Linked DNA regions of Alicycliphilus denitrificans K601. The protein of the gene in region 1 binds, or shares a complex with, the protein of each later gene. Links are inferred from orthologs where the notes say so. Each region holds a gene or a part of one and is shown in the gene's direction. Other genes may lie near its edges.

Evidence for each region.
Region 2: the proteins of rodA (region 1) and mrdA are in contact, whole or in part, in a crystal structure (PDB 6PL5), measured with the Thermus thermophilus proteins. The link is inferred for Alicycliphilus denitrificans K601 from one-to-one orthologs. Residues at the interface, in WP_223903423.1 of Thermus thermophilus: Phe161, Val165, Phe168, Val169, Leu172, Pro198, Tyr199, Glu202, Tyr211, Arg212, Asp213, Gln220, Val221, Gln223, Ser224, Ile226, Ala227, Ile228, Gly229, Ser230, Gly266, Phe267, Val270, Leu274, Tyr277, Gly278, Leu281, Phe285, Leu289, Arg297; in WP_223903432.1 of Thermus thermophilus: Arg4, Ile5, His6, Leu8, Ala9, Phe12, Ala15, Leu16, Leu19, Gly20, Arg22, Ala23, Trp24, Leu26, Gln27, Val28, Tyr31, Tyr34, Leu36, Leu43, Thr45, Asp47, Lys156, Gln157, Gly158, Ser160, Val184, Leu201, Glu202.

Annotation. Positions count from the first base shown.
Region 1 is NC_015422.1:3,974,599-3,977,809, forward strand. Bases 202-3,105 are described here. They hold rodA (rod shape-determining protein RodA), read left to right. Parts: upstream 202-1,014; coding sequence 1,015-2,196; downstream 2,197-3,105. Other genes in these bases: ALIDE2_RS18940 (PglL family O-oligosaccharyltransferase), read left to right, coding at 202-289; ALIDE2_RS18945 (YqiA/YcfP family alpha/beta fold hydrolase), read right to left, coding at 392-979; tldD (metalloprotease TldD), read left to right, coding at 2,235-3,105. Also shown: more of ALIDE2_RS18940, read left to right, coding at 1-201; more of tldD, read left to right, coding at 3,106-3,211. UniProt on the Escherichia coli protein: Peptidoglycan polymerase that is essential for cell wall elongation. Also required for the maintenance of the rod cell shape. Functions probably in conjunction with the penicillin-binding protein 2 (mrdA).
Region 2 is NC_015422.1:349,630-352,924, forward strand. What follows is about bases 244-3,231. They hold mrdA (penicillin-binding protein 2), read left to right. Parts: upstream 244-759; coding sequence 760-2,703; downstream 2,704-3,231. Other genes in these bases: mreD (rod shape-determining protein MreD), read left to right, coding at 244-743; rocF (arginase), read right to left, coding at 2,719-3,231. In the rest of the region: rod shape-determining protein MreC, read left to right, coding at 1-225; more of mreD, read left to right, coding at 222-243; more of rocF, read right to left, coding at 3,232-3,295. UniProt on the Escherichia coli protein: Catalyzes cross-linking of the peptidoglycan cell wall. Responsible for the determination of the rod shape of the cell. Is probably required for lateral peptidoglycan synthesis and maintenance of the correct diameter during lateral and centripetal growth.

The DNA of each region.
Region 1 (3,211 bases):
CGAGCTGGCGCGCCGGGTGCGCTTCTTCCAGGCGTCGGCGCAGTTCGCCGTGCTCACCACCACGGCCGTCACGCCGGCCAATGCGCGGCAGATGCACGACATGGCGTCGCGGCTGCTGCACTTCTCGCCCGAGCCGCGCGTGATCGAGAAGCTGATCGCCAGCGCCCGCCTGCTGGGCCTGGAGGACGAGGCGGCCCTGCACGCCGACCGCTACCGCCGCGCCTATCCGGGCGACTTCGCGCGCTGGCAGGGCGGCGGGCAGGCCAGCGGCGAGCCGCTGGCGCAGTAATTTCCATTTCCAGATCAATCGATTACTTTGTCGGCTTCGCTTGCCGTGCTACAGCACTGTCTGCGCTTCGCCTTCGCGTACTCGATTGATCTGGAAATGGAATCAGGCCAGGTTGCAGAAGCGCAGCGCTTCTTCCAGGTGCGCGGGGAAGTCGCTCAGCGCGTGGTCGCCGCCCTCCAGCACCATCTGCCGCGCCTGCGGGTAGCGCTCCACCATCTCGCGCCAGTCCAGCAGCTCGTCGCCCCGGGCGGCGATGAGCAGCTCGGGGCCGGCCGGGGGCTGGCCGCTCACGTCCAGCGCCTGCAGCTCGGCGATGAACTCGGGGCGGAAGAAGAAACGCGCCTCGGGGTCGTGCCAGGCCGTCTGCTCGCCGATGTGGCGCGCCAGGTCGCGCTCCGGCCGCACCGCGGGGTTGAGCAGCACGCTGGCGCAGCGCGCCTGCCGGGCCACCCAGCTAGCGTAGTAGCCGCCCAGCGACGAGCCGATCACTGCCATGCCCGGCCCCTGGGGCCATGCGGCGATGCCGTCCGCCACCAGCGCCATGGCCTCGCGCGGGGAGGGCGGCAGCTGCGGGCACCAGAGGAACACGTCCGGGTGGTGGCTGGCCACGTGCCCGGCCACCAGGCGCGCCTTGGCGGACTGGGGCGAGGAGCGGAAGCCATGCAGGTAGAGCAGATGGGTGGCGCGCATGCGGGGATTATCCGGCCGTCGATAATGTCGCCCCCATGCCCGCCGTATTCGACAAACCCTCGCTGCCGCAACGCATATGGCCCCTGTTCAGCGGCTTCGACTGGCCGCTGATCGCCCTGCTGCTGGTGCTGTCGTCCATCGGCCTGGTGGCCATGTATTCCTCGGGCTACGACCATGGCACGCGCTTTGCCGACCACGGACGCAACATGCTGCTGGCGGCGGGCATCCTGTTCGTGGTGGCGCAGATCCCGCCGCAGCGGCTGATGGCGCTGGCGGTGCCGCTGTACCTGCTGGGCGTGGCCCTGCTGGTGGCGGTGGCGCTGTTCGGCATTACCAAGAAGGGGGCGCAGCGCTGGATCAACGTGGGCGTGGTCATACAGCCCAGCGAGCTCATGAAGATCGCCATGCCGCTGATGCTGGCCTGGTGGTTCCAGAAGCGCGAGGGCCAGTTGCGCGCGCTGGACTTCGTCGTGGCGGGCGTGCTGCTCATGATCCCCGTGGGGCTGATCATGAAGCAGCCCGACCTGGGCACCTCGCTGCTGGTCATGGCTGCCGGGCTGTCGGTGATCTTCTTCGCGGGCCTGCCCTGGAAGCTGGTGGCGCCGCCGGTGCTGCTGGGTGTGGCCGGCATCGCCCTCGTGGTCTGGTTTGAGCCCCAGCTGTGCGCCGACGGCGTGCGCTGGCCGGTGCTGCACGACTACCAGCAGCAGCGCATCTGCACGCTGCTGGACCCCTCGCGCGACCCGCTGGGCAAGGGCTTCCACATCATCCAGGGCATGATCGCCATCGGCTCGGGCGGCGTCTGGGGCAAGGGCTTCATGGCCGGCACGCAGACGCACCTGGAGTTCATCCCCGAGCGGACCACCGATTTCATCTTCGCCGCCTTCTCCGAGGAGTTCGGCCTGGCCGGTAACCTGCTGCTCATCGTCTGCTTCGTGCTGCTGGTGTGGCGCGGGCTGGCCATCGCCGCCGGCGCCGGCACGCTGTTCGGCCGCCTCATGGCCGGGGCCGTGGCCATGATCTTCTTCACCTACGCCTTCGTGAACATGGGCATGGTCAGCGGCATCCTGCCCGTGGTGGGCGTGCCGCTGCCGTTCGTGAGCTATGGCGGCACGGCCATGACCACGCTGGGGCTGGCGCTGGGGGTGCTGATGTCGGTGGCCCGCTCGCGCCACCAGCCCGAGCGGGAGCCGCCGGAATCCCTGCAGACGCTGTAGGTCCCGCACGCGGCGCGGCGCCTGCCTACAATCGCCGCATGATCTCCCGCGAACCCACCATCGAACGCTTGGCCGTGGCCCGCGAGCTGCTGCTCGCCCCCTTCGGCCTGGACGAATCCCACCTCTACCGCGCCCTGGCGGAGATCCGCGCGCACCAGGTCGATGACGCCGACCTGTACTTCCAGTACACGCGCAGCGAGGGCTGGAGCCTGGAGGAGGGCATCGTCAAGACCGGCTCCTTCAGCATCGACCAGGGCGTGGGCGTGCGCGCCGTCAGCGGCGAGAAGACCGCCTTCGCCTACTCCGACGACATCTCCGAGGCGTCGCTGCTCGACGCCGCCCGCACCGTGCGGTCGATTTCGGCCACAGCGCAGAGCGGGCGGGCGCGGGTAGCTTCTAAAAAAATAGCGAAAAGCCGTTCGCTCTACCCCCACATCGACCCCATCGCCTCCATGGACAGCACGGCCAAGGTGCAGCTGCTGGAGCGCGCCGAGCAGCGTGCCCGCGCCAAGGATCCACGCGTGGCGCAGGTCATGGCGGGCCTGGCCAGCGAGTACGACGTGGTCCTCGTGGCGCGCGCCGACGGCACGCTCGCGGCCGACGTGCGCCCGCTGGTGCGCATGTCGGTCACCGTGATCGCCGAGCAGGGCGGCCGGCGCGAGGTGGGCTCGTCCGGCGGCGGCGGGCGCTTCGGCCTGGCCTACTTCAGCGACGAGCAGATCGCGCAGTACGTGGACGAGGCCGTGAACGCGGCCCTGGTGAACCTGGAGTCGCGCCCCGCGCCGGCCGGCGAGATGACCGTGGTGCTGGGCCCGGGCTGGCCCGGCGTGCTGCTGCACGAGGCCGTGGGCCATGGGCTGGAGGGCGACTTCAACCGCAAGGGATCGAGCGCCTTCAGCGGCCGCATAGGCCAGCGCGTGGCCGCCAAGGGCGTGACGGTGCTCGACGACGGCACCCTCGCCGACCGCCGCGGCTCGCTCAACGTGGACGACGAGGGCCACGCCACGCAGCGCAA
Region 2 (3,295 bases), 3.6 Mb from region 1 along the record:
CTCACCACCAGCGGCGTGGACGGACTGTACCCCGCGGGCCTGCCCGTGGCGCGCGTGCTGCGCGTGGAGCGCCGGGCGGACTCGGCCTTCGCGCGCATCTACTGCGCGCCCCTGGCCCAGGTCCATGGCGCGCGCCACGTGATGGTGCTCAAGCCCCTCGTGGCCGACATGCCCGCACGCCCCGAGCCCGAGCCGGCGCCGCAGAAGCGCGGAGGCCGCAAATGATCATGCCCAAGGGCCAGCAGCTGCTGCTGCCGGTGAGCCCCGCCTTCATCTGGGCCAGCCTGCTGGCGGCCCTGGCGCTGAACATGCTGCCGCTGGGCCGCGTGGTCTGGACGCCGGATTGGGTCATGGTGCTGCTCGTGTTCTGGGGCATGCACCAGCCGCAGCGCGTGGGACTGGGCGTGGCCTTCGCCATGGGGCTGTGCATCGACGTGAACCAGTCTGCGTTGCTGGGCCAGCACGCGCTGGTGTATTGCGGCCTGATGTTCGGCGCCCAGTACACCCATCGCCGCTTGCTGTGGTTCGGGCAGCTGCTGCAGGCGCTGCAGCTGCTGCCGCTGTTCTTCGCCGCCCATGCGGTGGAGCTGGCGCTGCGCGTGGTCGCCGGCGGCGGTACCCTGCCCGGGTTCGAGGGCCTGGTGGCGCCGCTGCTGGAGGCGGCCATCTGGCCCCTGGCCAGCTGGATCCTGCTGGCGCCGCAGCGCCGGCCGCCGGACCAGGACGATAATCGTCCCTTGTGAACGGGGGCCGAAGGCGATGACCGAGCTGCGCAATGTCGAGGCCGACACCTGGCGCTTTCGCCTGCGCGTGTTCGTGCTGGGCGTGGTGGTGTTATTGGCCTTCGTGCTCATCGCCGCGCGCCTGGTGGTGCTGCAGGTGGTGCGCCACGAGGACCTGGCCGACCAGGCGGAAAGCAACCGCACGGCCATCGTGCCCATCGTGCCCAACCGCGGCCTGATCATCGACCGCAACGGCGTGGTGCTGGCCACCAATTATTCGGCCTACACGCTGGAGATCACGCCCTCGCGCGCCATGGACCTGGAGGCGACGATCGACGAGCTGGCCCAGATCGTGGACATACAGCCGCGCGACCGGCGCCGCTTCAAGCGCCTGCGCGAGGAGTCGCGCAGCTTCGACTCCCTGCCCATACGCACGCGCCTGACCGACCAGGAGGTGGCGCGCTTCGCGGCGCAGCGCTACCGCTTCCCCGGCGTGGAGATCAAGGCGCGGCTGTTCCGCAACTACCCGCTGGGTGAGGTGGCGAGCCACGCTATCGGCTACATCGGCCGTATCAACCAGCGCGAGAAGGAGCGCATCGAGGATTCGGACGACGCGGCCAACTACCGCGGCACGGACTACATCGGCAAGCTCGGCGTGGAGCAGAGCTTCGAGTCCACGCTGCACGGCCATACGGGCTTCGAGCGCATGGAGACCTCGGCCGGCGGCCACGCCGTGCGGCGCCTGAACAGCCACCCGGCCACGCCGGGCAACACGGTGATGCTGTCGCTGGACATCAAGCTGCAGAAGCTCGTCGAGGATATGTTCGGCGAACGCCGCGGCGCGCTCGTGGCGCTCGACCCGCGCAATGGCGAGGTGCTGGCGCTGGTGTCCAAGCCCACGTTCGACCCCAACCTGTTCGTCGAGGGCATAGACCAGGAGAACTGGCAGGCGCTCAACGAGTCCATCAACAAGCCCCTGCTCAACCGCGCGCTGCGCGGTACCTACCCGCCGGGCTCCACCTACAAGCCCTTCATGGCGCTGGCGGCGCTGGAGCTCAAGAAGCGCTCGCCCACGCAGGTCTACAGCGACCCGGGTTTCTTCAACTACGGCGGGCGCACCTTCCGCAGCCACGAAGGGGGCCTGGGCGGCGTGGACATGCACCGCGCCATCCAGTATTCGAGCAACACCTATTTCTACTCGCTGGCCGTGGACATGGGGGTGGACGTCATCCACGACTTCATGAAGCCGCTGGGCTTCGGCCAGATCACCGGCATCGACCTGGGGGGCGAGGTGCGCGGCGTGCTGCCCAGCACCGAGTGGAAGAGGAACACCTACAAGCGCCCGGAGATGAAGCGCTGGTATTCGGGCGAGACGGTGTCGCTGGGCATCGGCCAGGGCTACAACAACTTCACCATGCTGCAGCTGGCCGTGGCCGAGGCCACGCTCGCCAACGGCGGCACGCGCTACCGCCCGCACCTGGTCAAGGCCGTGAAGGACCAGGTCAGCGGCCAGGTGAGCGAGGTGCAGCAGCCCCCGGGCGAGCCGCTGGGCTTCAACCCCAAGAACGTGGCCATCGTGCACAACGCGCTCATGGCCGTGAACCAGGCGGGCACGGGCCGGCGCGTGTTCATGGGCGCGCCCTACACGTCGGCCGGCAAGACCGGCACGGCCCAGGCCGTGAGCCTGGGGCAGAACGTGAAGTACAACGCCAGGCTGTTGGAGGAGCACCAGCGCGATCATTCGCTGTTCGCCGCCTTCGCGCCGGTGGAGGAGCCCAGGATCGCCGTCGCCGTGATCGTGGAGAACGCAGGCTTCGGCGCCGCGGCCGCCGCGCCCATCGTGCGCCGCGTGTTCGATTACTGGCTGCTGGGCCAGTACCCCGGCGAGCAGGACTTGGCGGCCGTCGCCAAGGGCCAGGCCGGGGCTCCCGTAGGCGTGCCGCGGCGCGCCGACGAAGTCTCCGTCGTGCCGGAGCCTTGAGCGCCTGAACAGGCTCTACGCGCGCATCAGCGTGGACTTGCCGAACAGGCTCTCCAGCAGGTCCACCGCCAGCTCGGCCGTCTGGTTGCGCACGTCCAGCGCCGGGTTCAGCTCCATGACGTCCACCGAGCCCAGGGCGCCGCTGTCGGCCAGCATCTCCATGCACAGCTGGGTCTCGCGGTAGGTCGGGCCGCCGCGCACCGGCGTGCCCACGCCGGGCGCGATCGTGGGGTCCAGGCCATCCATGTCGAAGCTCAGGTGCAGGTGCGTGTTCTCGTCCACGTCGGCCAGGGCCGCCTGCATCACGGAGCGCATGCCCAGCTCGTCGATGCTGCGCATGTCGTACACCTCGATGCCCTGCGCGTTGACGAAGCGCTTCTCGGTCGCGTCCACGCTGCGCACGCCGAGCAGCGTGATCTGCCGCGCCTGCAGCGCCGGGGCCGCGCCCGCCAGTTGCGTGAGCTGCCGCGGCCCATGGCCCAGCAGGCAGGCCACGGGCATGCCGTGCAGGTTGCCGCTGGGCGACGAGGCCGGCGTGTTCGCGTCGGCATGGGCGTCGAGCCACAGCACCTTCAGGCGCCGGCCGCGCAGG